Regions from separate parts of the Rhodopseudomonas sp. WA056 genome, predicted to be linked through region 4. Evidence: riboswitches for the same ligand, from Rfam matches in the RefSeq annotation. Region 4 holds a riboswitch; each other region holds the start of a gene.

Region 1 (6,627 bases), on a different contig from region 4:
AAGATCGAGGCGGTGGTTCGCCGCACGCGCTCGCGCGGGCCGCCGAGTGCTTCGAGCACGGTGAGTTCGGACGCGCCGAAACCGTTCGCCGCGAGATACGCGGCGATCTCGCCGACCGCGGCGCCGTCGCGCACCAATACGATCAGCCGCGCCTGCGGGCGGAGATGCGGACGCAGCGTCGCGACGGGGCGCGCGTGCAGGCCGAGCGTCACCGCGTCTTCCAGGCGCCAGCCGAGCCGCGCAGCGGCCCAGGCAAAGGTCGATGGCGCCGCCACGGCGGTCCATTCATTTGCCGCGAGATGATCGGCCAGCACCGATCCCGCGCCGTGCCAGAACGGATCGCCGGAGCACAGCACGGCGACGCGGCGGCCACGCTGCGCCAGCACGTCGGGGAGCGAGGCCGCGAACGGCACGCGCCACGGCATTGTGGGCTTGTTCAATGCGGCGACGAGGGAGAGATGGCGATCACCTCCGACGATCAGCTCGGCGGTGTCCAGCAGCGCCCGTGCGCGCGCCGACAACCCCTTGAGGCCGTCCTCACCGATTCCGACGATGGACAGCCAGGGCTGCGTCGTGTCATCGCTGGTGATCATGACGCTCCCTTCATCGCATCGCTCGCGCGTATTGATCCTCGGCGGCACTGCCGATGCCTCGGCGCTCGCCCGGGCGATCGCCGCCGAGCCGGCCGTCGACGCGGTGCTGTCGTTCGCCGGCCGCACCGATCACCCGAAGCCACCGCCGATCCCGTTTCGCGTTGGTGGCTTTGGCCGCATCAGCGGCTTGGTCGATTACTTGCGCGCCGAGCGGATCGAGCGCGTCGTCGATGCGACGCATCCATTCGCGGCGCAGATGAGCCGCCACGCGGTGATCGCCTGCGCCGAAGCGGGCGTGCCGCTGTTGGCGTTGGAGCGGCCGGCGTGGCAGGCGGTCGCCGGTGATCGCTGGGTCGATGTCGAAGATCTCGCTCAGGCGGTGAGCGCGCTCGGCGCAGCGCCGCGGCGGGTGTTTCTCGGCATCGGCCGCCAGAACCTCGAGCTGTTCGCGGCGCAGCCGCAGCACGCCTATCTGGTCCGGCTGGTCGATCCACCGCGCGGGCCGCTGCCGTTGCCGAATGTCGATATCGTGGTGGCGCGCGGACCGTTCGATCTCGCCGGCGACCGCGCGCTGCTGCGGGCGCACCGCACCGAGATCGTCGTCGCCAAAAATGCCGGCGGCGATGCGGCTGTTGCCAAGATCACCGCGGCGCGCGAACTCGGGCTGCCGGTGATCATGGTGAAGCGGCCCGCGGTGCCGGATCGGCACTGCGTCGCGACGGTCGCCGATGTGATGGCCTGGCTCGGTCACGACACCGCTCCGGAGAACCGCGGGGTGTAGACGAAAGCGGCGCCGCTGCGACGCGGAATGATCCGGGTCTGCGACGAGCCGATCATCACCAGCGTGCGCATGTCGGCGCGTTGCGGCACCGCCTCGCCGAGCGGCGCCACGTCGATGCGTTCGCGTGGATCGCTGATAGCGGTCGCAAAGATCACCGGCACGGACGCGGGATGGATGGTGCGCAGCAGCTCGAAGGCGCGGCCGAGCTGCCACGGCCTGGCCTTCGAGATCGGGTTGTACAGCGCGATGACGAAATCGGCCTCCGCTGCGGCGCGCAGCCGCTTCTCGACGGTCTCCCACGGCTTGAGATTGTCCGACAGGTTGATCGCGCAGAAATCGTGGCCGAGCGGCGCGCCGATCCGCGCCGCGGCGGCGAACATCGCGCTGATGCCGGGCAGGATGCGGATGTCGAGCTCGCGCCACGACGGATCGCCGGCTTCGATCGCTTCGAACAGCGCCGCCGCCATCGCGAACACGCCGGGATCGCCGGAGGAGACGATGACGACATGGCGACCCTCGGCCGCCAGCCGCAGCGCGAAGCCGGCGCGATCGAGCTCTTCGCGGTTATCAGACGCGTGCCGCTGCAAGCCTTCACGCTCAGCGACGCGCGCCACATAGGGCGCGTAGCCGACGATGTCGGTGGCGCGCGCCAGCGCTGCGCTGACTTCGGGGGTGATCAGTTCCTGCGCGCCGGGCCCGAGGCCCGCGACGACGACAGATCCGGTCATGGCCGTCGTCCCTGTCCGTGGACCAGCACGATCGAGAAGTAAGGCGCGTCGTCGGTGGTCTTGTCGGCGAGCGGCATCACGACCTGATCGTCCATCGCGCCGCGCTCGACATAGATCGCGCGATCGAGCAGGCCGGCGTCGTCGAGCGCGCGGCGCACCTTCGGCAGATTGCGGCCGAGCTTCATGATCACGATTGCATCGCCGGTGGCGAGCGCCGCCTTCAGCCGCGCTGGTCCGAGCGTTGCCGGCACCACGCAGAGCACGTCGTCGCCATAGGTGATCGGCGTGCCGCTCGCAGTCCAGCATGCCGCCATGCCGGAGATGCCCGGCACGACTTCGACGCGGATGCGCGGCGCCAGCCGGCTGTGCAGATGCATGAACGAGCCGTACAAAAAGGGATCGCCTTCACACAGCACGACGACGTCGCGGCCTTGCGCGATGTGGTCGGCGAGCCGCGCGACGCATTGTTCGTAGAAGCTGCGCAGCGTCGCCGCATAGGCCGGATCGTCGAGTGCGATCTCGGTCGTCACCGGATAGTCCATCGGTTCTTCGATCACGCCCTCCGGCAGCAGGCCATCGGCGATGCGGCGGGCGTGGCCGGGGCGTCCGGCTTTGCGGAAATACGCCACCACCTTGGCGCCACCGATCAGCCGCGCAGCGCGGACGCTCATCAGGTCTGGTGCGCCTGGGCCGACGCCGACGCCGTAGATCGTCGGTGTGCTCATTCGCGTTCGCTCGCCAGCGCGTTGATCGCCGCAGCCGTCATCGCGCTGCCGCCGCGCCGGCCGCGCACGATCACGCAAGGCGAGGGTGAGTCCGTCAGCAGCGCGTCCTTGGATTCGGCGGCGCCGACGAAGCCGACCGGGATGCCGATAATGGCCGCGGGCCGCGGTGCGCCGGGCTCGGCGAGAATTTCGAGCAGGCGGAACAGCGCGGTTGGCGCGTTGCCGATCGCGACCACAGCGCCCTGCATCCGGTCGCGCCACAGATCGACGGCGGCGGCCGATCGGGTGGTGCCGAGCTTTGCAGCGAGGGCAGGAACGTCAGGATGGTTCAGCGTGCAGATCACTTCGTTGTCGGCCGGAAGCCGCTTGCGGGTGACGCCATTGGCGACCATCTGCGCGTCACACAGGATCGGCGCGCCGGCCTGCAGCGCGGCGCGGCCCGCCGCGACGAAGTCGGGCGTGAACGCGATGTCGCCGGCGACTTCGACCATGCCGCTGGCGTGGATGATGCGCACCGCGATCTTCTCCTCGTCGGGCGTGAATCGATCGAGCGCGGCTTCGGCGCGGATGATGGAGAACGACTGACGATAGATCGCGTCGCCGTCTCGTTCGTAGGCGTAAGTCATCGGGCGGCGTCCTCGATCAGCTCGGGGAGAAGGGATGGGGGCTGCTCTGTGTCGGCGACCGCGCTGTCGCTTGAAGTCTCCATCGCGGAGATGCTGAGCCCCGCGGCGAGGGCGAACTGCATCAGGATGGCGCGTGCGGCATCGCCAGCACGCTGAATGTACAGCCTGTTCAGGCGACGGAGCGTCGTGGGGGGCAGGTTGGTGATCAGTTCGCTCGGAACACCGGGCTGCTCGCGAGAGCTGAGGACCGCGAAGGCTATCCGCCGGCTGCCGGCGAACGCGGTGATCGCTTCGACGGCTTCACGGCAAAGATCCGCCTGATCCGGCAGTACGATCAGGATCGCGCGCAGCAGCGACGAATCGAGCGAGCGATCACATGCCTGCGCAGCGAAGGAGGCGAGGTCGCTGGTGTGCAGACGGTCGGCGTCACCGGTCCACGCCTCAGCGAAGGCTGCCAGCGTCTCGGCGCAGGGCGACAGCACCGCGATCTCGGCGGCGTCCGGCGGAAGCGACGGCTGAGAACCGGCAATGACACCGGGATGGAGCGCAGTGGGCGGCATCGCGCCGAATCTCGTCGGTTGGCCATCGCGGGCGATGGCTCAAAACCGGCGAACGGACCTGCACTCCGGACCGCCGAAAGACATCCCGGGGCACCCCGCCCGAAACGACGTCATCATAGCAGGCGACGGCAGGTCTCCTGGCTCACGGGTCGTCGCCGATGCAGCCTTCCCGGAAGTTATCCAGTGGCGTGTTGCGTCGGCTCGCCGTTTACAGTTGCGGGGGCAGCTTCGGCTCGGCCGCTGCGGGCAGCGGCCTTCCGATATTCCCTCTTCGTCCTGTCGAGGACAGGACACCGTCGGCGCGCGATGTTTGGGACGGAAACGGCGAACTGTCAATCGACCTTCACGACCAGTTTGCCGGCCTCCCGCGTCCATCAAATTCGCGCCAGCTTGATCAGGATCAAAGCGAGTCGCCCGAGGCGTCCGGAGCCCGCGCTGAAGCGCGGCGACTGCTGTCGATTGCGGCACGCAGCAGCGCCGCTGCCCGGAACGGCGCGTGCAGCGCCTTGCTGAACGGCAGCGCGGCGAACAGGCCAAACACCAGCCCGAGATGGGCGGTGAGCAGCGGCGCCATCGCGGGCGTGCTGCGGAAGCCGAGCACCGCAAGCCCGCTGGCGCCGACCAGGGCCAGCAAGACGAGAAACGCGACGTTGAGCTTGGTCTCGCCGCGGTCGCTCGACGCGCGGTCGGCCCGCGCTTCCAGTGCCAGCAGCCCGACTGCACCCACGGTCATCGTCACGCCGCCGACGAGCCCGAGCATCACCGGCAGGCTGGCGAGCGGGTAGGGCGCCATCACGCCCAGCAGGTGATGATAAGCGGAAGCCGCGATCGTCGACAGGCCGCTGAGCACGAAGCCGCCGGCAGTCAGGTGATGCAAGATCCGTCGCCGCTGCGAGGTTCGCTCATCATGGTCATGGCAGCCGGGTCCGCCGCCGCCGAGGTGGCGCAGCGTGATGATGTCGGAGAGGGCAACCGGCAGCGCGCGCACGATCTCGCTGATCGTCGTCTTTGGCGCGATCGTGCGCCAGTATCGCAAAGTCGCCAGCGTGATCGCAATCACTGCCCACGCGAACGTGCCGCCCGCGAGCCCGGCCATCGCCGGCCACGGCAGCACGCGATAGAACGCGCCTTCGCCAGCGTATGTCGTCCGTAATGCTTCTGGTGAGCCCGTGCCCAGCACCAGCGCGAAGGTGATCAGCAGCGCGAGCGCGACGGTGGCGGGCACGGCGAGCGATGAGGCGCGAAAGGCGCGACCGAGCGCGGGCGGCCACAGATGGTCGGCATAGGAGCGCTGCCGAAGATCGGCGAACGTCGCCGGCAGGTTGACGGCGAACGGATGTGGTGGTGCGTATTGGCAATCATGCCAGCAGCCCTGGCAGTTGTGGCACAGGTTCGACAGGTAGCTGACGTCGCTCAGGCTGAAGTTGTGCTTGCCGTCGATCGCTGGAAACACCGGGCAGAGCCCATCGCAATACATGCAGGCGCTGCAGATCCGCAGCACGCGCTCGGCTTCGAGCATCGGATCAGCCGCGGACATGGCGCGCTGCCTCCTCACCTGCGATCTGGCCGAATACTGCCGATAGGGTGATGCCGAGCCCGGCGAGATAGCCGCGGCGCAGCACATTCGCAGCCATGATCATGCCGGCCGCGAACAGGTCGTCGTGGCGGCGACCGTCGGCCTGGACCACCCGCATCGTTGCATCCACCTTGATGCCGTAGTGCACGAACGTCAGCCCCGGCCGCATCGGATAGGCGGCAAATGGTGGCTCCGCGATGGTACGCGCGGCGTTGGCCGGGGCGGCATTGAAGTCCTCGATGCTTTGCAACAGAGCCGTGGGATCGATCTGCAGCGCGGCAGCTAGTTCGCCGAGGTTCGGCGCAGTGACTGGCGCCAGGGCGGATGGCGCGGCACGGGCGAGGCCTTGGGTATCGAGCACCAGATAAGCGATCTGGCCTGGGCAGGCGGCGATCCTTGGTCCCCATTTGGCGTAGTGCGTCGGCTGGGATCCGGCCCCTACGACGTCGATGCGAGCACCGGATCGATCGACAACGACGCCGAGTGGAATCGACGTGATCCGGGTCACGATGCCGCCATCGAATTGCGGCCCGCGCGCATCGACCGGAACGACATGGCATGTAGTCGGATCGCCGATCGCACAGCCGCCGGCCCCGATCAGCAGATCGAGCAGGCGGCCGTCGGCATAAGGCGTGCCGCGGACCATCCAGCCCTCGGCAGTGCTGCCGAAATTGGCGCGCAGCCACGCCGGGTCGGCGCCCGCGCCTCCGGCGCAGACGACGACACTGCGCGTGCGGATTGGGGCGTCAGTGCCGGTGCTACGCACGTTGACGGTCCAGCCGCTGCCCTCGCTGTGGAGAATCGATCGGACCTCGCTGTCGTAGTTGATTGCGATGCCTAATCGCTCGGCAGATGCGTACAACGCATTGATCATTGCCTTGCCGCCGCCGAGCGGAAATGCGGTGCGGCGGGAATACGGCATCACCCCGGTGCCGGGCGGCTGCAGATGCACGCCGTGTTCGATCAACCAGCCAGCGATGCTGTATGAACGTTCGATCAGCGCCTCCGTGAGAACCCGGTCGGTCTCCTCACCGGTCA
Region 2 (7,919 bases), on a different contig from region 4:
CTCGCGGGCTGCAACGACAAGTCCGGTTCGGCCGTGATGCCGCCGCCGGTGGCGCTGAACGACGAGGCGATGGGCGTGTTCTGCGGCATGAACCTCGTCGAGCATCCCGGTCCGAAGGGGCAGATCATCACCGCGAGCCGGATCGATCCGTACTGGTTTTCCTCCGCGCGCGATGCGGTTGCCTTCACGTTGATGCCGGATCAGCCGCGCGACATCCGCGCGATCTACGTCTCGGACATGGGGCGGGCGCCGAACTGGGATCAGCCGGGCGAAACCAACTGGGTCGATGCCAGGAAGGCGTTCTTCGTGATCGACAGCCGCAAGCGCGGCGGGATGGGGGCGGCCGAGACCGTGCCGTTCAGCGACCGTGGCGCCGCCGAGGCCTTCGCCGCCGCGAACGGAGGGCGGGTGGTCGCCTTCGATGCTATTCCCAGCAACTACGTCCTCGGCAGCGATGCGTCGTCCGCCAGCGATCATCACGGTGCGACCGAGACCCGGATGAATTAGCGAGAAATGCCATGACGCAGTCAGCACTCAACCGGCGGCGCTTCGTCACCATCGCTGCCAGCGCGTTCGGCGTCGCCATGCTCGGGCGTGCGGTGCCGTCGCAGGCGGGCGGGCCGGTGCGCTGGCGCGGTTCGGCGCTCGGCGCACAGGTGTCGATCGAGATCCACCATCCTGATCGCGTCGCCGCGGCGAGGCTGGTCGAGGCCAGTGTGCACGAAGTGCGCCGGCTCGAGCAGATGTTCAGCCTGTACCGGCCGGACTCGGCGATCTGCGTGCTCAATCGATCCGGGGTGTTGATTGCGCCGGATCCGGACATGGTGGCGCTGCTGCAGACGACGTTGGATCTTGCTGCGCTGACCGGCGGTGCGTTCGATCCCACTGTTCAGCCGTTGTGGGAACTCTATCGAAGCCACTTCGAGCGGTCCGGAGCTGATCCTGCCGGTCCGGCGAAGGCGGAGGTCGCAAGCGCGCTGGCCAAGGTCGGTTACCACGATGTGCTGGTGTCGGCTGATCGCATCGCATTGAAACGACCGGGCGCCGCCATCACGCTCAACGGCATCGCGCAAGGCTTCGCTACCGATCGCGTGGTCGATCTGCTGCGGAAGGGTGGCATGACCGCCACGCTGGTTGACATCGGCGAGATCCGGGCGATCGGCGCAAAGTCGGACGGTGCGCCCTGGCGGGTCGGCTTGGCCGATCCGGAGAAAGCCGGCGTCGAGCTTGGTACCGTCGAGTTGGTGGATCGTGCTATCGCAACGTCATCCGGCGCAGGCTTTCGCTTCGATCCGGCGGGTCAGTTCACGCATCTGTTCGATCCATCGACGGGACGCTGCCCCTCGTCGTATCGTTCTGTCAGCGTGGTCGCGCCAACCGCGACGGAGGCCGATGCGCTGTCGACCGCCTTCAGCGTGCTCGACCGCAGCCGCATCGTCGCGATCCTTCGCGCGCGGGCGGGCGTCGAAGTGTTGCTGGCGGATGCAGAGGGGAGCGTGCAGTGGCTGCGCGCCTAAGGAAGCGCGTGCTGCTCTGACGCCGCGGTGATGTCGTGATGCTGGATTGGCCGACCGTCTTTCGTATCATCCATGTGCTCGGCGTGGTGCATTGGATCGGGGGACTGCTGTTCGTCACCTTCGTGATCCTGCCGAGCCTTCTGGACATGGAAGCGACGAAGCGGCTGCCGTTGTTCGATGCGTTGGAGCGTCGCTTCGCCGCCCAGGCGCGGATCTCGACGCTGCTGGTCGGGATCTCCGGTTTCTACATGCTGTACGCCTATGACCGCTGGGATCAGCTCGCTGATCCGCAATTCTGGTGGCTCGGCGCGATGCTCGGACTGTGGGCGATTTTCATCGTGATGCTGTTCGTGGCCGAGCCGCTGTTTCTGCACGCCTGGTTCGACGCGCGGGCGCGGCGCGATCCCGACCGCGCCTTCCGGGTGGCGCTGCGCGGCCATCGGGTGCTGAGCACGATTTCGCTGATCACCGTGCTCGGCGCGGTCGGCGGTGTGCACGGGCTGTTCTGACCCGCCATTCGCGATTGAGCTTGCGGCAGAACAAAGATGGCTGGGTTCGCCCGGTTAGCGTCGGCTGAGCCATGGAGTGAGCCGCGATGAGCCGCAGCAACGCACGAACCGAACGAGGACGCCGCTGGTACGTCGGCGACCGGCTGCATGTCGACGTCCGCGGCCTGCCGTGTCCCGAGCCCTTGGTGGCGGTGCTTCGCCTGATCGACGGCGGCGAGGCGGGGGACGGATTGACGGCGCTCGTCAGTCAGGAGCCGCTGCTGTTGTATCCGGAGCTCGACGCGCGGGGCTGGCGCCATCGCATGGTGACGCCGGCCGCTGACATGCCGCTGCGGGACGGCGAGGTGCTGCTTGAGATCCAGCGAGGCCCCGTATGATCGCTGCCAGCGGATTTCTCGCGACGGCCAAGAGCCGGCTGCTGCCCGCTTCGGTTCCGTTCCGGTTCTTCGTCGCCGCCGCGGTGTGTCACGTTCTGCTTTGGGGCGCGGTGTTGTTGGCAGCGGACGACTTTCCGCGGTTTCGCGGCGGGGCCGGTCCGTCGCTGGCCGCGGTGCATCTGTTGACGCTCGGCGTGTTGACATTCACCGCGGTCGGCGCTGCGGTGCAGCTTCTCCCGGTGGCGACGACGCGGCCGTTGGCGGCGGTGTGGCCGATCCGGTTGGCATCCTGGCTGCTGATCCCGGGCGCGGTGGTGCTGATCGCCGGGATGGCGGCTGCTGATAGCATCTGGATGATCGGCGGTGCTGCGGCGACGACGCTGGGACTGCTGCTGTTCGCCGTGCTGCTGGCCGACAATCTGCGGCGCGCCGGAAGTATGCCGGTGGTACGCGCCTATGGCTGGGCGGCACTCGCCTCGCTGATCGCGCTCGTGGCGCTGGGCCTCGCACTGTCGCTTGACCATCGCTTCGGGGTTTTCGTTGATCACGCCGCGGCGGCGCGCGCCCATATGATCCTCGGTGGATTCGGTTTCATGGGAATGCTGGCGCTCGGTTTCAGCCACGTGCTGATCCCGATGTTCGCGCTGTCGAACGCGCCGGATCAGCGGACGGCATGGTTCGGCTTCGGCGCCGCCACCGCCACCGTGGCGCTCGGCACGATCGGTGCGCTTGACGATGTCGTCGCACTGCAGATTGCGGCCTGCGTGGTCGGCGCGGTCGCGGTCGGCCTGCATCTCGGGTTGATGCGCGTCGCGCTGGCGAGCGGCATGCGCAAGCGCCTCGGCCTGTCGTTTGTGCTGATCCGTTTCTCCTGGGTCATGCTGGCGCTGACGCCGCTTGCAGCGCTTGCTGCGCTACAGGGCTGGGCCGGCCTCGGCGGGCCGACGCTGTTCGGGCTGGTGGCGCTCGGCGGCTGGCTGATGACGTTCCTGCTCGGCGTGCTGCAGCGGATCGTGCCGTTTCTGGCCTCGATGCATGTCAGCCGCGCCAGCGGCGGACCGCCGCTGCTGACAGACCTCGGCGTCGCTGCCCCGCTCAAGGCGCATGCGGTCTGCCATCTGATCGCGATCGCCGTGCTGGCGTTGGCGATCGTGCTCGACATTCCGCAGCTCGCTGCCGGTGCTGCGGTGGTTGGCGCCGCCGGGGCGCTCGCCTTCGCCGCCTACATCGCCAGCATTCTGCCGTCGCTCACTTCGGGCCGCACCCGCAACTGTTAGTTTCAAGGAGCCTGCCATGTTTGCCAACCGCATCAGCCAGACCCTGCACGACGAGCATCGCGCCACCATCGCGCTGATGGAGCGGCTCGAGGCGGCGATCTCGCGTCGTCAGCCGATCAGCGTGGCCGATCCCGCCGGCGCGCGGCTGCTCGCCGATCTCTCTGCGGCGATCGAAGCAGATACGTTGCGGCATTTCGACTTCGAAGAGACGCAGTTGTTCACGATGTTCGATTCGGTCGGCGATCAACTGATAGGCGACCATCTCACCGAGGAGCACAATTTCATGCGGCCGCTCGGCGAAAAGCTGATTGCGCAGGCCCGGCGTGCGCAGGCAAACGGCTTCGACGCCGATAGCTGGCGCGAGTTCAGCCGCGCCGGCGCCGAGCTGGTGCAACGCATGGTCGTGCACGTCCAGAAGGAAGAGATGGCACTGCTGCCACTGCTCGATCAGACCATGGACGATGCCACGGAGGCACGCCTGTACGACGCCTATGTCAGGGCGTCCCAGGGCGCGGAAGCGTCATGAACAGGGGGCAGGCTGCGACCCTCGCTTTGCTGTCGGGCGGCCAGACGGTGCCACCGGCAGTGGCCCGCCCCGGCGGGCGACCATTCGGCGGATCGTCTGCCTTGTGCGGCCCGGGGCGGCGTGCTTAACCGAAACCAGTACCGGTGCCCCTCGCACGAGGGGTGAAACGGGAATGCGGTGCGGGGTGTCGTTGCCCCAATGCCGTGGCTGCCCTCGCAACTGTGGGCGGATCGGAGCGTCCTCGAATGCCACTGGCCGGCTTGGCCGGGAAGGCGGACGCGCCGGATATCCGCGAGCCAGGAGACCGGCCGGTACAGGTGTGCAACTCGTTCGGCGATGGGCCGGCGGAGGATGTCGTCTTGACCAGAACAACTGCGCGGCATCGCGGCGCTTGTGCGCCCGTCGTTTCGGGCGAGCAACGGTTGACCCCTTGGCTACGCCATCTGGCGCTGCCGGTCATCGGACTGATCAGCCTCGGTGTGATCGGCCTGCTGTCATCGCCGGTGTTCGCCGCACCGAAGCGGATCGCCTCGATCAATATGTGCACCGATCAGTTGCTAATCGCCTTGGCCGATCCGGAGCAGATCATGGGCCTTGGGCCCTATGCGCGTGACCCGCGGCTGTCCTGGCTCGCGAACGAGGCAAAGCGGTTTCCGTCGCTGTCCGGCGAGGCGGAGGATCTGTTGATGCTGGCGCCCGACGTGGTGCTGGCCGGCCGCTACGGCAAGCGCGCCACCCGCGAGCTGCTGCGCGCGCAGCACATCCCGCTCGAGGAGTTTGACGTGCCGCGGACGATCGACGAGGTCAAGGCGCAGATCGTTCGGGCCGGCGAGCTCGTCGGCCATCCGCAGCGAGCGGACGCGATGATCGCTGCGATCGACCGGGCAACCGAGCGCGCGCGGCAAACGGCGTCACGCTGGCAGGGCCGGGTGCTGGCGCTGTCGCGGCGCGGCTGGGTGACCGGCGGCGACAGTCTGCTCAGCTCGTTGCTGCACACGGTGGGGCTGTCGAATGCCGCCTCGGATCTTGGCCTCAGCTATGGCGGCTTCGCGTCGCTTGAAGCCATCGTCGCTGCGCGGCCGGATCTGTTGCTGGTGTCGGAGCAGCAGCCGCAGGCTGAGGATCAGGGCAAGGCTTTGCTGCTGCATCCGGCGATTCAGCAGGCCTATCCGCAAACCCGGCGGATCGTTGTCCCCGATCAGCTCACGGTCTGCGGCGGTCCGATGCTGCCGGCCGCGCTCGATCGGCTGTCGGATGCGATCGAGCAGATCAGCCGGAGGCACGGCGTTGCTTCGGCCGCGGCACACGATTGAACGAAGCTTGGTGACAGCTCGGTCCGGCGCGCCGGTTCTCAGCCTTCTTCCAGCGCGGCGCCGTACAGGATCATGCAGGGGCCGGCCGGCCGGTCGGCGGTGAGGCGAGCGGCAATCTCGCTGACGGTGCCGCGCTCGACATTTGTGGTGCCAGAGCCGAGGCTCTCGACCATCACGGCAGGTGTCGTAGCGCTCAGGCCGCGGGCGATCAGTTGCGCCGCGAGGGCCGGGAAGGTGGCCTTGCCCATATAGACGCAGGTTGTGGCCGTCGCGTCCGCCAGGGCCGCGAGGTCGAGATCGCGCGGCAGGCGGCCGTCGACATCGTGGCCGGTGACGAATTGCACCCGGCGCGCGACGCCGCGCTTGGTCAGCGACGCGCCGATCGCGGCGGCGGCAGCGGTTGCGGTGGTGATGCCAGGCACGATCTCGACCGCGATGCCGGCCTCGCGCGCGGCGCGGAGCTCTTCGTCGGCGCGCGCGAACAGCGTCGGATCGCCGGCCTTCAGCCGCACCACATGCTTGCCACGCAGCGCGTAGCTGATCGCGAGCCGGCTGACTTCATCCTGGCGCGGTGAGGGATGACCTGCGCGCTTGCCGACCGCGACCATCTCGGCGTTAGGATCGAGATACGCCATGAAGTCTTCGCCGGCGAGGTCGTCGTACAGCACGACGTCGGCGGCCTGCAGCCGCTTGATCGCCCGCAGCGTCAGCAGGTCGGCATCGCCCGGGCCGGCGCCGACCAGCGTGATGCGGCCGTTGGCGGCGGCGCTTTCGATTGACTTGAACATCAGGCGATCGCCTCCTCGGCGACAGCGATCAGCTGGACGCAGGTGCCGGGGACGGGTCCGCGGCGGCTGCCGGTCTCATCGGTGAGCTGTCCGGCGGGATCGCGGATCTCGGCGAGCGGCTCGTCCGCCACGGTGACGACGCGCGCGTAGTGATATTCGTGGCCGCGCAGCACGCTGCCGGCGGCGTACCCGGCGGCGGCGGTATGCAAGGTTGCGCGGCGGTAGCCGAGATGCAGCTTGCGGGTGGCGAAGTCGGTTTCGAGGCCGAGTAGTCCCGCCATCGCATGGCGCGTGCCGTCGGCATCGATCAGGCCGGCACCCAGCGTCATGTAGCCGCCGCACTCGCCGTGCACCGGGCGGGTTTCCGCGAATGCGGTGAGCACCGTCTTGAATCGCGTCGCTGCCGCGAGGCGTCCTGCGTGCAGTTCGGGATAACCGCCAGGCAGCCACGCGGCATCGCAGGACGGATCTGGGCCTTCGTCGTTCAGCGGCGAGAACGGCACGATCTCGGCGCCGGCCGCGCGCCAGCCGGCGGTGAGGTGCGGATAGATGAAGGAGAATGCATCGTCGTGCGCCAGCGCGATGCGCTGACCCGGCGGCGGCAGTGGCCGGATCGACGATGCGATCGGGCGCGCCGGTTGCGCGGAGCCGATCACCGCGTCGAGATCGATGCTGCGCACGGCGCTGTCGGCGAGTTGCTGCAGGCGGGTGTCGAGCCTCGCGGTCTCGCGTGCCTGCACCAAACCGAGATGGCGGTTCTTCAGCGTGAGATCGCGCTGCCGCTCAAAGCTGCCCAGCACCGGAATGTCGTGCGCGGCGAAACCGTCGCGGACCAGCGCTTCATGGCGCGGGCTGGCGACGTTGTTGAGGATGACGCCGGCGATGCGCACATCGCTGCGATAGCGGGCGAAGCCGAGCGCCAGCGCGGCGGCCGATTGCGCCTGGCCTGCGACGTCGATCACCAGCACCACCGGCCAGCCGGTGAACGCGGCGATATCGGCGGTCGCGCCGTTGCCCCAGGCGCCAGATGCGCTGCCGCCGTCGAACAGCCCCATCACGCCTTCGGCGAGGCAGAGGTCTGCGCCGGCCGCGGCATCGAGCAGGGAGGTGATGCGGTCCTGGCCGAACGACCAGGAGTCCAGATTGTAGCAGGGGCGACCGGCGGCGATCTCGTGGAACGCCGGATCGATGTAATCGGGCCCGCATTTGTAGGGCTGCACGGTGAGGCCGCGGCGGCGCAGCGCCGCGTGCAGCGCCAGCGTCACCGTGGTCTTGCCGCTGTTGGTCGACGGCGCCGCGATGATCAGCCCCGGTGGTCGGCCCTTCTTCGCTGTTGGAAGTACGTGATCAGTCACGGTCACGGCCGTCCTCCGCCGAGCGGCGATAGCGGCGGTCGTAGTCGGGGGCGTACAGCGAGCTCTCGCGGAAATCGGTGGCGGCGAGCGACGGCCCGACCAGGATCAACGCGGTGCGGTCGATGCCTTCGGCTGCGACCTGCGCGGCGATCGAGCTGAGCGTGCCGCGGATCACCTGCTGTTCCGGCCAGCTCGCGCGCACCACTACGGCGACCGCGCCGTCGTCGCCGTAGTGTGGGCGCAGCCGTTCGACGACG
Region 3 (7,919 bases), on a different contig from region 4:
GTCGCTGCCACCTCGTTGCAGCGCAGGAAGTTGGCGCGGATCCGCGCCCGCGTCTCGGCCGAGTCGACGCTGATCCAGCGCCACGGCTGGCTGTTGCCGACCGAGGGGGCAAGCTGGGCCAGATCGAGCAGTTGTTCGATCAGCTCCGGCGCCACGGAATCGGTCTTGAAGCGGCGGACGTCGCGGCGCCACGCGATCAGTTCGGCGAATTTGTCGCGAAACGCTTCATCGAACACCGGCGGATTGGCGTTGGCGGCGGCGATCTCGGCCGGATCGGTCATCGCCACCAGTCTGTTCAGCGTCGAGCTCATAGTTTGCCTGCGAGCACGTCGGAGAGATCGGCGACGTCGGTGAGCAGCCGCGAAGCGGCGCGCAGCAGCGGCACCGCAAGGATCGCCCCGGTGCCTTCGCCGAGCCGCAGCCGCAGATCGAGCAGCGGCGCGGCATCCATCGCCTGCAGCGCGAGATCGTGGCCGCGCTCGGCGGAGCGGTGGGCGAATACGCAATAGTCGCGGGCTTCCGGCGCCAGCCGCACCGCGACCAGCGCCGCGGCGGTGGCGATGAAGCCGTCGACGATCACCGGACGGCGCTGCGCGGCGGCGCCCAGCACCGCGCCGGCCATCATGGCGATCTCCAGCCCGCCGAATTCGGCCAGCACTTCGAGCGGTGCGGTGGCGGTGCTGCGCATCGCCGCCTTTTCGATCGCCGCCTTCTTCTTGACCATCCCGTCGGCGTCCTGGCCGGCGCCGATGCCGATGCTCTGGTCGAGCGGGGCCGGACCGAGCCGATGCAGCAGCAACGACGATGAAGCCGTATTGCCGATCCCCATTTCGCCGAGCGCGATCACGTCCGCGCCCGCAGCGATCTCGGCACGCGCCAGCTCGGCGCCGCGATCGAGCGCCTGGCAGGCCTCCGCGATGCTCATCGCCGGCTGACGCGCCGCGTTGGCTGTTCCCATCCGGATCTTGGCGTCGATCAGGTCGGGATGTTTCGGCAGTTCGGCGGCGACGCCGGCATCGATCACCCGGACATCGACATGGTTGGCCGCCGCGAACGCATTGGCGGTGGCCTTGCCGGCCAGATAGGTCATCACCATCGCCACCGTCACGGCGGACGGATATTGCGACACGCCTTCTTCGGTCAGGCCGTGGTCGCCGGCGAACACCATCAGCACCGCGTTGTCGGCGCGCGGCGGCTGCGGATGTCGCATCAAAGCCAGCTCGATCGCGAGGTCTTCGATCCGCCCGAGCGAGCCGAGCGGCTTGGCCTTGCCGTCCACCCGCGCCCGCAAGGTTGCTTTCAGCGTCGGGTCGACCGGGGTGATCGAGGGCGGCTGCCAGGTGACGAGGGTGTCGGTCGGCATCGGATGGTCCTTTGGTTCGGCAAGGCGCGCAACTGACGTAACCGCGCAAGTCCGGTCAACACCACCTTCGCGTTGTTGACCCGCAACAGCGTCGCAGCTAGCGTGCGCCGCGATGGTCCTTCCGTAAGGAAGGTGAAAAGGGAAGCCGGTGGGAGACGCGGTGCGTCTCGATCCCGGAGCTGCCCCCGCAACTGTAAGCGACGAGCCATCGCCGAGGCCACTGGGAAATCCTGGGAAGGCGGCGAATGGCGGCGACTCGCGAGCCAGGAGACCTGCCATCGCGTATTGTGCTTTGAAGGCGTCGTCGGGGCGGGGTGCACCGGACGGAAGCAGTGCGGACGGCAAAGGCCTCTCCCGCGCGTTCCGACAAAGCTCGATAGCTGACGCGATGATTCGAGCCCGATGGATTCCGAGCCCCATGCCGATGTGAGCGCCGATCCGCCGCGCGTGCTGCCTGGCGCGCCGGTGATGGTCAGCGTCTGCACCACCTGCAAGACGATCGACGGCGTCGCCGTCGGCGCTCCGATGCTGGAGGCGGTCCGCGCCGCGCTGGCGGACGCCGGTTCGGTGCAGGTGCGCGCCGTGCAGTGTCTGTCCGCGTGCAAGCGCGCCGCGACTGTCGCGGTGTCGAGTGCGGGCGGCTACACCTTCGTGTTCGGCGATCTCGACGGTGCCAGCGGCGCCGACGCGGTGGCGACGTTCGTGGCCTCCTATCAGGATAGTCACTACGGCCTGGTGCCATGGCGGCAGCGTCCGGAACTCCTGCGCAAGAGCACGCTCGTCCGCCTGCCGCCGCCGCAATGGTCGCCCGACGATGGGCGGGCGCCGGCATGAGCGCGCTGATCTCCACCCTGGTGCTCGGCGGCGCGCGTTCCGGCAAATCGGTGTTCGGCGAACGGCTGGTCACCAGCAGCGGCCACGCTAAGATTTATCTGGCCACCGCGACCGCCAGCGACGACGAAATGTCCGACCGGATCGCGCATCACCGCGCCCGCCGCGGCGATGGCTGGACCACGATCGAGGAGCCGCTTGGGCTGGTCGATGCGCTGACCCAGCATGCCGGCCGTGGCCGCGCGGTGCTGGTCGATTGCCTGACGCTGTGGCTGTTCAATCTGATGGAAGCCGGTCGCGATCCCGAGGTCGAGGCGAGGCGGCTGGCGCGCTATCTCGGCGTCGCCGCCGGTCCGATCGTGCTCGTCTCCAACGAAGTCGGCCTCGGCCTGGTGCCGGAGACGCCGCTCGGCCGCGCCTTCCGCGACGCGCAGGGCCGTCTCAACCAGACCGTCGCCGCAGCCGTGCCCGACGTCGCCTTCATCGCCGCCGGCCTGCCGCTGTGGCTGAAACGCCAAACAGGAGAGTAGTTCATGACCGACCGCGTTCCCGTCACGGTGCTCACCGGTTTTCTTGGCGCCGGCAAGACTACGCTGCTGCGCGCGCTGCTCAATCAGTCGAGCGGCCGCCGCATCGCGGTGATCGTCAATGAATTCGGCGATGCCGGTTTCGACGGCTCGCTGGTCGAGGATTGCGGCGCGTCGGTGTGCGCACCGGGCGACATCGTCGAGCTGACCAACGGCTGCATCTGCTGCACCGTGGCCGATGATTTCATCCCGACCATGGAGAAGCTGCTGAACCGAGACACGCCGCTCGACGCGATCGTGATCGAGACCTCCGGCCTGGCGCTGCCGCAGCCTCTCCTCAAGGCGTTCGCCTGGCCGGCAGTGAAGACCCGCGCCACCGCCGACGGCGTCGTCACGGTGGTCGACGCGCTGGCGCTGAGCGAAGGGCGCGTGCCGCTCGACGACGACGCCGTGAAGGCGCAGCGCGACGCCACGCATGACGATCCGATCGAGGAAGTGTTCGAGGATCAGCTCGCCTGCGCCGATCTGGTGGTGCTGTCGAAGAGCGATTTGGTGGCGCCCGATCAGCTTGCCGCGCTCGAGGCCAAGCTGGCGAGCCGGGTACGGCCGAACGTCCGCATCGTGCGGTCGCATGGCACGCTGGCGCCGTCGGTGCTGATCGGGCTCGATGCCGAAGCCGAGAATGATCTTGCATCCCGCACTGGCCATCACGCCGAAGGCGAGGAACACGATCACGATGATTTCGACTCGCTGGTGATCACCCCGCAGCCGGCGGAGACGCTGGACGCCATGAAGGCGCGGGTCGGCGATGCGCTCGGGCTCGACGGCGTGCTGCGCGTCAAGGGCCATGCCCGTGTCGCCGGCAAGCCGGCCCCGGTCGTGGTGCAGGCGGTCGGCTCGCGGATCGATCTCGCTTTCGCCCGTCCCGACGCCGAGCGCCCGGACCATCTGGTGGTGATCGGCCTCAAAGGCTTCGATGCCGACGCCGCCCGCCGCGCGCTGGCGGGGTAGTTCATGTCGTCTTCCGTCATTGCGAGCGAAGCGAAGCAATCCAGGAGCTCCGGACCGGGAGCTGGATTGCTTCGTCGCTTCGCTCCTCGCAATGACGGGGAGAGCGCGGTGCTCGTGCCACCAAGGCCCCTCGTATGCACCTGAAGCTCGACACCAGCGTCAGCATCGACGACGGCGACGTTGCGCGCGATCTTGGTCAGGCGACGGCCGATATCGTGGTGCTGTCGGCGGCCGACAGCGATCTGGCAGCGTTCGGCGCGGCGCGCGACGCGATGCCGGACGACTATCCGACCCTCCAGCTCACCAATTTCCTGGCGCTCGGCCATCCGGCGTCGGTTGATCTCTATGTCGAGCGCACGCTGGCGAAGGCCAAGCTGGTCATCCTGCGGATGCTTGGCGGCGAGGCCTATTGGCCGCACGGCGTCGACAGCCTGCGGCGCGATGCGCTGGCGCGTGGCGCACAGTTCGTCTGCATTCCGGGTGAGATGGAGTGGAACGCGGAGCTGGCTGCGCGCAGCACCGCCGATCTCGACGACGCTCACGCGCTGTGGCGCTATTGCAGTGAGGGTGGTGCCGACAATATTCGCCTGGCGCTGCGCTACGCCGCCTGGATGATCCTGCGTGACGACTGCCCGCCGCCGCCGCGGCCGATGCCGGCCGCTGGTTTCTGGCCGGCCGAGCCGCCCCCATCGCAGCGCCGCCGCGCGCTGGTGATCTTCTATCGTGCCCTGGCGGCGAGCGGCGATACCGCGGCGATTGCGGCGCTGCGTGACGCTCTCGCCGCGCGTGACTTCGATCCAACCTGCATCTTCGTGACCAGCTTGAAGGATGCGCGCTCGATCGCATTCCTGCGCAGCGTGCTGACCGCGACGCCGCCGGACGTCATCATCAACGCCACCGCGTTTGCGACCGCCACCGCCACGGACGACTCCGGGGTACTGGCGTCGGCGGACTGCCCGATCCTGCAGGTGGCGCAGGCCGGGGTGACGCGCGAGCATTGGGAGCAATCCGGCCGCGGTCTCAATCCGCGCGACCTCGCCATGCATGTCGTGCTGCCCGAGGTCGACGGCCGTGTCTTCGCCGGCGCCGTGGCGTTCAAGCAGCGCGGCGGCGACGCCGAATTCGCTCCCACCGTGTATCAGCCGCTGCGGGACCGGATCGACGCGGTGGCGGACCTGGCGCAGGCCTGGGTGCGGCTGCGGCATTTGAAACGTGATCAGCGCCGTGTCGCGATCATTCTGGCCAACTATCCGAATCGCGACGGCCGGCTCGGCAATGGTGTCGGCCTCGATACGCCGCAATCGCTGCAGGATCTGTTGGTGACGCTGCGGTCCGAAGGCTACGCCGCCGGCGAATTGCCGTCCGACACCGCAGCGCTGATGGAGCGGTTGCAGAGCGGCCCGACCAACGAGCTGGACGACCGTGCCACGCGTGTCGGAGGCGTGAACTGGTCGGTGGCGGACTATGCGGCGGCGTTCGCCGAGCTGCCGCAGGCGGTGCGCGAGGCGATGACTACGCGGTGGGGTGCGCCGGAGCACGATCCGCATGTCGCCGATGGCGTTTTTCGCCTCGGCCTGCATCGTTTCGGCAACATCCTGGTCGGCGTGCAGCCGGCCCGCGGCTACGCGATCGATCCGAAATCGAGCTTCCATGATCCGGAACTGCCGCCGCCGCACCACTACGTGGCGTTCTATCTGTGGCTGCGGCAGGTGTTCGGCGCCGATGCGGTGATCCATCTCGGCAAGCACGGCAATCTCGAATGGCTGCCGGGCAAGAGCGCCGGGCTGTCGCGCGATTGTTTTCCGGCCGCGCTGCTCGGTCCGCTGCCGCATCTCTATCCGTTCATCGTCAACGATCCCGGCGAGGGCATCCAGGCCAAGCGGCGCACCGCCGCGGTGATCGTCGATCACCTGACGCCGCCGATGACCCGCGCCGAACTGCACGACGAGATGGCGCGGCTGGAAGCGCTGGTCGACGAATATGCGATGGCGGCCGATCTCGATCCCAATCGCGCCGACGCCATCGCCGAGGACATCATTTCGCTGGCCCGGGCGACGCGCCTTGATGAGGACGTCGCGATCGACCGCGATACTGCGACGCTGGACGCGCTGCGGGCGATCGACGCGCATCTGTGCGATCTGAAGGAGATGCAGATCCGTGACGGGCTGCACGTGTTCGGCCGCACGCCGCAAGCTTCGCAGCGCGACGAGTTGCTGGTGTCGATCGCGCGTCTGCCGCGCTCCGAGCTGAAGCCGCAGGACGCCTCGCTGCATCGCGCGTTGGCAAGCGATCTCGGCTTGACGGATGCGAACGGTGCCGCGTTCGATCCGCTGACCCGTGATCTCGTGACGCCCTATGCCGGTCCGCGCCCGGCAGCTCTGGCGGCACTGAGCGATCGGCCGTGGCGGACCAACGGCGATACGGTCGAGCGCGTCGAAGCACTCGCGCTACGGCTGGTGGCGAGCGAAGCGCCGCCGCTCCAATGGTCACAAGCGCGGCCCGTGCTGGACTGGATCGCGACGTCGCTGCGGCCGGCGATCGAGGCTTGCGGCGATGCCGAGCGCGATGCTTTGCTGCGCGGGCTTGATGGCCGCTTCATTCGGCCGGGGCCGTCCGGCGCGCCGACCCGCGGCCGTCCCGACGTGCTGCCGACGGGGCGTAATTTCTTCGCAGTCGATGTCCGCGCGGTGCCGACGCCGTCGGCGTGGCGGATCGGCCAGCTCGCCGCCGAGCGGCTGATCGAATCCTATTGGCAGGAGGCCGGCGAATGGCCGCGCTCGATTGCGCTGTCGGCGTGGGGCACCGCCAATATGCGCACCGGCGGCGACGACGTGGCGCAGGCGCTGGCGCTGATCGGTGCGCGGCCGACTTGGGAGGACGCCACCGGCCGTGTCACCGGTTTTGCGATCGTGCCGCTGTCGGAGCTGCGACGGCCACGCGTCGACGTCACCTTCCGCGTCTCCGGGCTGTTCCGCGACGCCTTCCCGGTGCAGATGGATCTGATCGCCAGCGCGGTCGCGGCAGTGGCGGCGCTCGACGAACCGGATGACGCCAATCCGATCGCCGCCCAGGTCCGCCTCCGCAGCGAACAATTAGTTCAGAGCGGCGTCGATCCCGATCTGGCGAAAAGACAAGCCGGCGCGCGGGTGTTCGGCGGGCGGCCCGGCACTTACGGAGCCGGGCTGCAGGCGATGATCGACGACGGCGGCTGGGACAGCCGCGATGATCTCGCCGGCGCTTACCTCGCCTGGGGCGGCTACGCCTATGGGGCGGGGCAGGAGGGGGCCGAGGCGCGTGACGAATTCGCGGCGCGGCTGACGCAGATCGATCTGGTGGCGCAGGCGCAGGACAATCGCGAGCACGACATTCTCGATTCCGACGATTACTACCAGTTCATCGGCGGCCTGTCCGCGACGGTCGAAAACCTGCGCGGACAGGCGCCGCGGATCGCCCATGTCGACACCTCGCGGCCCGAGGCGCCGTTGCCGCGGACGCTGGCGCACGAAATCTCTCGCGTGGTGCGGGGCCGCGCCGCCAATCCGAAGTGGGTTCAGGGCGTGATGCGCCACGGCTACAAGGGCGCCTCCGAGATTGCCGCCACGGTGGACTATCTGTTCGGCTTCGCGGCCTCGACCGACGCCGTCGGCAACCGTCATTTCGACCTGCTGTTCGCCGCTTATCTCGAAGACGACGCTGTGCGCCAGTTTCTGCAGGACGCCAATCCGGCGGCGCTGCGCGATATCGTGGCGCGGTTCGACGAAGCGATCCGGCGCGGGCTGTGGACGCCGCGCTCCAACCGCGCCGCCGATCTGCTCGCCGAATTTCTCACTCCGAAGGAAGCTGCATGACCGATCCGTTGCCCGACCGCGACGAAAACGCCCGCCACGCCGAGAAGGCGAAGAAGCGGAAGGCCGCGCACGACAAGAAGCTGTCAGGCATGACAGATAGCAAGGGGCTGATCATCGTTCACACCGGCACCGGCAAGGGTAAGACCTCGGCGGCGCTCGGCATGGTGTTCCGTCACATCGGCCACGACATGCCGGTCGGCGTGGTGCACTTCACCAAGTCCGAGAAATGGAACACCGGCGAGGCCAAGCTGCTGGCGAAATTTCCCGAGCTGGCGACATTGCACATCATGGGCGAGGGATTCACCTGGGAGACCCAGGACCGCGAACGCGATATCGCCG
Region 4 (7,919 bases):
CTTGCCGGAGATCAGCAAAATCGGCTTGGTGGTCACGCCGGGCGACGTCATGTCGAACAGGATGAAGCTGATGCCGTCGTGCTTCTTGGCGGCCGGATCGGTGCGCACCAGGCAGAAGATCCAGTCGGCGTAATTGGCGTAGGACGTCCAGATCTTCGAGCCGTTGATGATGAAGTCGTCGCCGTCCGGCACCGCGCGGGTTTGCAGCGAGGCGAGGTCGGAGCCGGCGTTCGGCTCGGAATAGCCCTGGCACCAGCGGATTTCGCCGCGCGCGATCTTCGGCAGGTGCTCGGCCTTCTGCTGTTCGTTGCCGTATTTCAGCAGCGCCGGCCCAAGCATCCAGATGCCGAACGACGACAGCGGCGGGCGCGCGCCGATCGCGGCCATCTCTTCGCGCAACACCTTGTGCTGGGCGCCGTCGAGCCCGCCGCCGCCGTATTGCGTCGGCCAGTCCGGCACGGTCCAGCCCTTGTCGCGCATCCGCTCGAACCAGACCTTCTGCGCCTCGGAGGCGAATTTGGCGTTGCGGCCGCCCCAGAAATTGTCCTCGTCGCCCTGCATCGGCGTGCGCATCTCGGCGGGGCAATTGGCCTCCAGCCAGGCGCGGGTCTCTGCGCGGAATGTATCGAGATCGGTCATGCGGTTTCCATCCACATTTGCGCCGGCGCGTTGCACGCCGACGATGCATTTATTGGCGGCGACCTTGGCGCGTCACGCGGTGGAATTCAATATCCGTCTCGGGCTGCGGTCTTGCGGCGATGTGCTAGGGAACGAACGCCCGATACCCGAAGAGGACAACCGAGGATGCGCCTGAATTTACTTTCGCCTGGCGAAATGAGCGCCGAACAGCGCGCCATCTACGACGAGTCGATCGCCAGCAAGCGCGGCAGCCCGCCGCCGCCGATGATGGCGTGGCTGGCGAGCCCGGAGATGGCCCGCCACGCGACGCGGCTCGGCGCCTTCCTGCGCTACGACACCTCGCTGCCCCCGGCGCTGTCGGAACTGGCAATCCTGGTCACCGCGCGGCATTGGACCGCGCAGTTCGAATGGTACGCGCACAAGAAGATGGCGCTCGACGGCGGGCTCGACCCTGCCATCATCGACGCGATCCGCGACCGCCGCACCCCATCGTTCGACGATCCGAAGGCGCAGGTGATCTACGATGTCGCCCGCGCCTTGCACGAAGCCAAGGGGCTGCCGCAGCCGCTGTATGACGAGGCGATGCGGCTGCTCGGCGAGCGCGGCTTGGTCGAAGTGATCGGATTGTGCGGCTACTACACTATGGTGTCGATGACGCTCAACGCCTACCAGTTCCCGCTGCCAGACGACGAGACGCCGGAGCTGGCGTGAGACAGTCGTTTCCGCGGCGGCCGAAAGGCTATCGTCGCCCCCGCCGCACCATGATCAGCGCTGCGGCGGCGAGTTGCAGCGCGATGCAGCCGGCGAACGGCAGCGTGTAACTGCCGGAGGCGTCGCGCAGCAGGCCGATGATGCCGGGGCCGAACGCATAGGCGACCTGGTTGATCGCGGTGTTGAGCGCGACCAGGACGCCGAACGACGACGCAGGAAATTCGCGCTGGATGATCAGCGCCGGTAAGGTGATCAGATTGCCGACCGAAAAGCCGAACAGCGCGCAAGCGGCCAGCAGCAGCGCCTCATCGCGGGTGGAGATCAACACGCCCAGCGCCACCGCCTGGCTGGCGAACGACAGCGCCGAGACCAGACGCTGATCGAGACGATCGATCACCACCGACAGCGACACGCGTCCGACCACCGCCATCGCGGTCAGCAGCGACATCGCCAGCGCGGCACGCTCCCGTCCGATCAGCGGATCGAGATAGGCGATCAGGTGGACGATGAAGCCGACTTGCGCGAACAGCACCAGCGAGAACGCGATCGTCGCGGTCAGAAAACCGAGGTCGCGCAACGCGCTGCCGCGGATCGCGCCGGACGACAGCGGCCGCGGCGCGGCGGCGACCGGAGCGGCATTGGCGGGATGCCGCGGCGGCGCAACCACGATCGCGACCAGCGGCATCAGCAATATCACCGCGGCGACTGCCGCCGCAAAGGTCGCCCCGGCGAAGCCGAGCGCGCCGATCAGCGCCACCAGAAGCGGCACGCCCACGATGCCGCCGAAAGAGGCGCCGTTCAGCGCCAGGCTGATCGCCATGCCGCGGCGCCGGTCGAACCACAGGCCGAGCGTGTTGGTGATCGCGCCAAGACTGGTCCCCGCCCAGCCGACCGCCAGCAGCGCATCGACCGCATAGAGCTGCCAGACCGCGTCGATCCGGCCGAGCAGCGCAGTGCCGAGCGCCATCGCGGCGATGCCGCCGAGCAGGCAGGCGCGCGCCCCGATGGTGCGGATCACATCGCCGACGAACGCCACCAGCAGCGCACCGGCGAGATAGAAGAACGTCGTTGCGGTGGCGATCTGCGACGACGGCCAGCCGTGAAGTCGGGCCAGTTCTGCGAGGTACACGCTCTGGCCATAGAAGCCGAGGCCCCAGCCGAAGGTGGCGACGACGAAGCAAACCACGACGATCCGCCAGCCGGGATAGCGGAACGAGGTCTCGTCGGGAGCCGGGGTCGTCACCATCGGCGGCGAGCGTCATTCGTCGCGCGCGACGGCATCGGACTCCCTCCCCTGTCCGGCGTTCGCCGCCGGCCGTGTTGGTGCGCGGTCAGACGCCGCGATCGGACAGTTCGGTGGCGGCCAGGGCCGCACGTCTTCGTATCTTCGACCAGCCGGTGACGGCCAGCACGATCAGGCCGAGCAACACCGGCGGAAACACCGCGAGATTGACGGTCGCCCAGCCGTAGTCGGCCAGCAATTGGCCGGACGCGAACGAGCCCAGCGCCATCAGGCCGAAGATGATGAAATCATTGACCGCCTGGACCTTGGTCCGCTCGTTCGGCTGGTGGGTTTCCAGCACCAGCGCCGAGGCGCCGACGAACGCCAGGTTCCAGCCGACCCCGATCACGAACAGCGTCGCCCAGAAGTGCGGGGCGGTGACGCCGGTGAGGCCGATGCCGGCGCCGAGCGCCTCCAGGACCAGGCCGGCCGCGACCACGCGCGGCGCGCCGAACTTGATGATCAGCGAGCCGGTGACGAAGCTCGGCGCGTACATCGCCACGATGTGCCATTGCAGGCCGAAATTGGAATCGCCGACGCTCAGCCCGCACATCTGCATCGCCAGCGGCGCCGAGGTCATCACCAAATTCATCATCGGATAGGCGATCGCGCCGCACAGCGCCGCTGCGATGAAGCGCGGCTGCCGCACGATCTCCAGCAGCGGGCGGCCGCCGGCGCGTTCGGCCGGCTTCGGCCTCGGCGCATCGACGCCCCACAGCACCGCCATGGCGATCAGCGCGATCGCCGCCTGCACCACATAGGAGAACGCGAACAGATAGGGCTGCCAGACGTCCATGGTCCATTGCACGAGCTGCGGACCGAGCACGCCGGCGAACACCCCGCCGGCCATCACCCACGACACCGCCTTAGGCCGATAGGCCGCGCTGGCGCCGTCGGCGGCGGCAAACCGGTAGGACTGCGACACCGCGGCGTAGAGCCCGCCGATGAACGTCGCGACGCAGAACAGCAGGAACGAGCCGTACAGGATGGCGACGGCGCCGAGCACGCCGGTGAGCGCGCCGCAGCCGGTGCCGATCATGAAGGCGACGCGCCGGCCGTAGACCCGCGCGATCCAACCGGTCGGCAGCGTGCCGGCGGCGAGGCCGAGCACGTACATCGACAGCGGCACGGTGGCGAGCGACATCTGCGGCGCGAGCTGGGCGCCGATGATCGAGCCGGTGGCGAAGATCACCGCGGCGTTGGCGCCGGTCAGCGCCTGCGCCGCGACCAGCCGCACCACATTGGAACGGGCACGGGCATCGTCTTCGACGATGTCGTTGGCCGTCGCATCGACCATCGGCGGGGATTCTCCTCGCGCCGGCCGACACCGGCCGGCGATTGCGCGCGCATCATAGGGCCGGGCCGGGCGCGATCAACCCGCCGCAGCACCGCCGGCCGCATCGGCCCCCGCCGGTTTTGCCCGTACAAACACCAGGATCAGGTTGTTGGCCGGCATCTCGACGATCTCGCTCAGCGTCAGACCGGCGCCGGCAGCCAGGCGTTCCAGATCCGCCACGTCGCGCACGCCCCATTCCGGATTGGCGTCGCGCAGGCTGGTGTCGAACACCGCATTGCTGAGCGCGGTGTGCCTGCCGTCCTGCTTGAACGGCCCGTACAGCACCAGCATCCCGTCGTGGCGCAGCAGCCTGCCGGCGCCGGCCAGCAGCCCTTCGGCGACGCGCCACGGCGCGATGTGCACGACGTTGGCGCAAAACAGCGCCAGCAGCGGCCCGGGTGCGGTTCCCTCCACCGGCGCGACCGACCAGGCGGGATCGGCCAGATCGATCCGCTGCGGCGGCCGCAGATTGGCCAGCGCCGCATCGGCACGCCACGCGGCAATACTCTCCAGATGCCGGTCGTTGAGATCGCTCGGCCACCACACGATCGACGGATGCTCGCGCGCCAGTGCGGCAATATGCTGGCCGGTGCCGCTGCCGGCTTCGAGCACGTCGCCCTGCCGGCCGGCGAGCAGCCGGGCCAGCACGGCGCGGATCGGCGCGTCATTACGATGAAACGCAGCGGCATCGAGCCGGCCGTCGGGCTCGACGCGCCGTCCATCCTTGCCGAACTCCACCACGAACTCCGCCATCGCCACCTGCCGCATCCGCTATCGTGCGAGGTGTACAGACCCGGCTGTTACACGCAAGTCACAGCCGGTCACAATCCGACCACGATTGGGCCTGTTCGCCGCCATCGGCGAATTGACTCGCGAATCCCGGGACTCCTAGATGGAGGCGACGGTTTCCCGAAAGGGGATGAAAAGGGAATACGGTGCGGACGCAGACACTTTCGCGTTCTAGGCCGTAGCTGTTCCCGCAACTGTAAGCGGATCGTCTTTCGTCGGATGCCACTGGGAACCTCGGTCCTGGGAAGGCGACGGAAGATCAACCGCGAGCCAGGAGACCTGCCGTCATTCGTGGTCACACGCGAAGTTGCCGGCCGGGAATTGCAGGCATTGTCTTCACCGCTTCCGAACAAGCCGGTGAGACCTCGTTCGCTGTGACGTGCCACAGACGTCAGCCGAGGTTGATCCCATGCATTCCCGTCCCGCCGCGCCGCGGCCCTGCTCCGCCCTTTCGCGCGCGCTTCTCGCCTCCACGATTCTGGTGCCTTCACTTTCGCTCATCACGCCTGCCACCGCGCAGGACGTGCTGCCGGAGATCGTCGTCAGCGCCACCGCGACCCGCACCTCCAACGCCATCGTCGGAACGTCGAGCACAGTGATCACCGCCGAAGACATCGCTCGTTCACCGGCCCAAACCGTGCAGGACATCATCGCGCAGACGCCCGGTGTGCAGAGCACGTCGCTGTACGGTGGCGTCAACGGCACCGGCTCCTCGGTCGATCTGCGAGGCTTCGGCGCCACCGCAACCTCAAACACGTTGTTCCTGATCAACGGCCGCCGTCTCAACGACCTCGATCTGCAGGGCATCGACTTGTCGAGCCTCCCGCTGCAATCGATCGAGCGTATCGAGATCACTCGCGGCGGCAGCGGTGCGGTGCTGTACGGCGACAATGCTGTCGGCGGCGTCATCAACATCGTCACCAAGACCGGTGCCGGCGGCCCACCCGCAACGTTCCGCGCCGAAGGCGGCGTCGGTTCATTCAACCAGCGCCTCGCTGCGGTGTCGGCGGCTTTCAATTCTGGCCCATGGTCAACGTCGGCCTTCGCCAATCACGTCCGTACCGACGGTTACCGCGCCAACAACGCGCTGGAACAGAACAACGCGCTCGGCGAACTGCGCTACACCACCGCCGATCTCAGCGCCTTCCTCAATATCTCCGGCGACGACCAGCATCTCGGCCTGCCCGGCTCCCGCACCGTCGATCCGTCGATCGGCGTCAACCAGCTCCAGACCGACCGCCGCGGCACCAACACGCCGTTCGACTATGCGGACAAGCAGGGCGCCAACATCACCGCCGGCTTCACCAAATCACTGTGGGACGGTGCCGAACTGATCGTCGACGGCGGCGTTCGCGACAAGCGTCAGCAGGCCGGCTATTTCGGCAGCTTGCCGCTGTTGAGTTCCCGCGCCAGCGCATTCGACGCACATCTACGGACCTGGTCGATCACGCCGCGGCTGAGCATCAAGAACGCGTTCTTCGGCCTGCCGTCGAAGATCCTCACCGGCCTCGACTATTACGACGCGACCTATGATTCCGACCGCGGCCAGTATCGCGGCACGCCGCCGGTTCACGTCTACAACCTGTCTCAGAAGACCCTGGCCGGCTATTGGCAGCAGACCATCGCCGTCCTGCCGACCACCGACTTCTCCTATGGCGGCCGGGTGCAGAGCGTGAAAGTCGAGGCTAGCGACCGACTCAATCCGCTGGCGCCCGGTTATTTCGGCGAAGCGCAGGCGCTGCCGCTGAACAGCACCGAGACCCAGCATGCCCTGCACGTCGGCCTCGAGCATCGCTTCAACGATGTGTTCAGCGTGTTCGCCCGCGCCGCTCGTGCGTTCCGCACCCCGAATGTCGACGAACGTGTCGCCTCCGGACCGTCCTACGACGCGTTCTTCAATCCGATCCCAGGCACCTTCGCGCTCAAGACCCAGACCTCGGTGGATGTCGAAGGCGGCTTCCGCATCAAGTCAGGTCCGTTCGAGATGCAGACGAGCGTCTACAACATGGATCTGACCAACGAGATCCGCTACGATCCCGTCAACTTCTACAACACCAATCTCGATCCGACCCGCCGTTATGGCGGCGAAACCAGCTCTTCGCTCCGCATCAGCGACTCGCTGTTGCTGCGCAGCGGCGCGGCCTACACCCGCGCGACCTTTCGCGAAGGGCCGTTCTCCGGCAACGACGTGCCGCTGGTGTCGCGCTATACGGCAAATGCCGGCGTGACCTGGAACATCTGGCAGAAATACGTCGTGTTCGATGCCACTGCGCGGGCCTGGAGCAGTCGCTTCATGGACAGCGACAATGCCAACAGCCAGGTCAAGATCCCGGCCAACGGCACCGTCGACGTCAAGCTGAGCGGCGAGATCGACCATTTCTTCTGGTCGCTGAGCGTGATCAACCTGTTCAACGCGCAATACTACGACTATGCGGTGGCCAGCACCTTCACGCCCGGCCGCTACGGCGCCTATCCGCTGCCCGGCCGGACCTATCTGGCCAAGGCGGGTGTGACTTTCTGATCGCACGGCGGCGTTCCACGCCGCTCACACGCGAAACCAATGTCGAAGAGCCTCCGTTCGCCGAAAGGCTGTTCGGAGGCTTTTTTCGTGCTATCACGCCGCCTCCCGATTGGACTGCAATTGAACTGGAAGAATGACGAACGACGACGATCACAAAGTCGGCGGCGTCGCTGAAAGCGACGGCGCAAAGACCGAACGCGAGGCCGCAGCCAAAGCGGTCCTCGACAATATGGCACGCCTGCGCGCCCTGCGGCTCGCACGCGAAGCCGCGATGCCGCAATCCGCGACATCGGGCAAGACCCAGCGCGCCAGGACGACGGCCTCGACCACCAAGCGAGGCGCCAAGAAGGCCGAGGACGACAAGCCGCGGCCGCTGTCGGAGTGGCTGGCCGACCAGCAGAGCTCGGGCCGGCGGACCTGATCCGAGGCCGGGCCCGCGCCCGGCCCGAGGGCGATGCGAAAATCGCGTGCGAGCTCTGACGAATCCGCTCTGGTCTCGGCGCTGCAATCGCAGTTGAAATAAGAGGACAGTAACGCTGGTTGCGTGTGCGCTCCGTCCCACCCGCGCCGGCCATCACGGAACCGAGCCCCAATGATCGGCTTCCTCCGCAAGCGACGCAAGTCCGCCGCTCCGGGCCGGG

What was found. A riboswitch is a leader RNA that binds a small molecule or an ion and turns the genes downstream of it on or off. The one in region 4 is predicted to bind cobalamin.
Region 1: another riboswitch for cobalamin. It lies ahead of DU475_RS22135 (hypothetical protein); the one in region 4 lies ahead of DU475_RS12535 (TonB-dependent receptor).
Region 2: another riboswitch for cobalamin. It lies ahead of DU475_RS08315 (ABC transporter substrate-binding protein); the one in region 4 lies ahead of DU475_RS12535 (TonB-dependent receptor).
Region 3: another riboswitch for cobalamin. It lies ahead of DU475_RS18600 (DUF1636 domain-containing protein); the one in region 4 lies ahead of DU475_RS12535 (TonB-dependent receptor).

What each region holds. Positions count from the first base shown of each region.
Region 1 covers NZ_QPFS01000169.1:1,167-7,793, reverse strand. The annotation lists partial or broken gene cbiE (precorrin-6y C5,15-methyltransferase (decarboxylating) subunit CbiE) at 1-593, opposite strand, end outside; gene DU475_RS22155 (cobalt-precorrin-6A reductase) at 592-1,374, shown strand; gene cobJ (precorrin-3B C(17)-methyltransferase) at 1,341-2,102, opposite strand; gene DU475_RS22145 (precorrin-2 C(20)-methyltransferase) at 2,099-2,827, opposite strand; gene DU475_RS22140 (precorrin-8X methylmutase) at 2,824-3,453, opposite strand; gene DU475_RS22135 (hypothetical protein) at 3,450-4,013, opposite strand; cobalamin riboswitch at 4,124-4,326, opposite strand; gene tcuB (tricarballylate utilization 4Fe-4S protein TcuB) at 4,414-5,550, opposite strand; gene tcuA (FAD-dependent tricarballylate dehydrogenase TcuA) at 5,537-6,627, opposite strand, start outside.
Region 2 covers NZ_QPFS01000029.1:584-8,502, reverse strand. The annotation lists gene DU475_RS08345 (nitrous oxide reductase accessory protein NosL) at 1-507, shown strand, start outside; gene DU475_RS08340 (FAD:protein FMN transferase) at 519-1,517, shown strand; gene DU475_RS08335 (membrane protein) at 1,556-2,026, shown strand; gene DU475_RS08330 (DUF2249 domain-containing protein) at 2,113-2,403, shown strand; gene DU475_RS08325 (hypothetical protein) at 2,400-3,680, shown strand; gene DU475_RS08320 (hemerythrin domain-containing protein) at 3,697-4,206, shown strand; cobalamin riboswitch at 4,331-4,533, shown strand; gene DU475_RS08315 (ABC transporter substrate-binding protein) at 4,566-5,519, shown strand; gene cobA (uroporphyrinogen-III C-methyltransferase) at 5,558-6,307, opposite strand; gene DU475_RS08305 (cobyrinic acid a,c-diamide synthase CobB) at 6,307-7,668, opposite strand; gene cobM (precorrin-4 C(11)-methyltransferase) at 7,655-7,919, opposite strand, start outside.
Region 3 covers NZ_QPFS01000110.1:8,329-16,247, reverse strand. The annotation lists partial or broken gene DU475_RS18610 (nitroreductase family protein) at 1-311, opposite strand, end outside; gene cobT (nicotinate-nucleotide--dimethylbenzimidazole phosphoribosyltransferase) at 308-1,363, opposite strand; cobalamin riboswitch at 1,460-1,657, shown strand; gene DU475_RS18600 (DUF1636 domain-containing protein) at 1,766-2,197, shown strand; gene cobU (bifunctional adenosylcobinamide kinase/adenosylcobinamide-phosphate guanylyltransferase) at 2,194-2,724, shown strand; gene cobW (cobalamin biosynthesis protein CobW) at 2,728-3,732, shown strand; gene cobN (cobaltochelatase subunit CobN) at 3,867-7,580, shown strand; gene cobO (cob(I)yrinic acid a,c-diamide adenosyltransferase) at 7,577-7,919, shown strand, end outside.
Region 4 covers NZ_QPFS01000053.1:22,868-30,786, forward strand. The annotation lists gene DU475_RS12510 (acyl-CoA dehydrogenase family protein) at 1-639, opposite strand, end outside; gene DU475_RS12515 (carboxymuconolactone decarboxylase family protein) at 805-1,350, shown strand; gene DU475_RS12520 (MFS transporter) at 1,379-2,596, opposite strand; gene DU475_RS12525 (MFS transporter) at 2,682-3,929, opposite strand; gene DU475_RS12530 (DUF938 domain-containing protein) at 4,005-4,721, opposite strand; cobalamin riboswitch at 4,854-5,058, shown strand; gene DU475_RS12535 (TonB-dependent receptor) at 5,167-7,278, shown strand; gene DU475_RS12540 (hypothetical protein) at 7,412-7,699, shown strand; gene DU475_RS12545 (hypothetical protein) at 7,871-7,919, shown strand, end outside.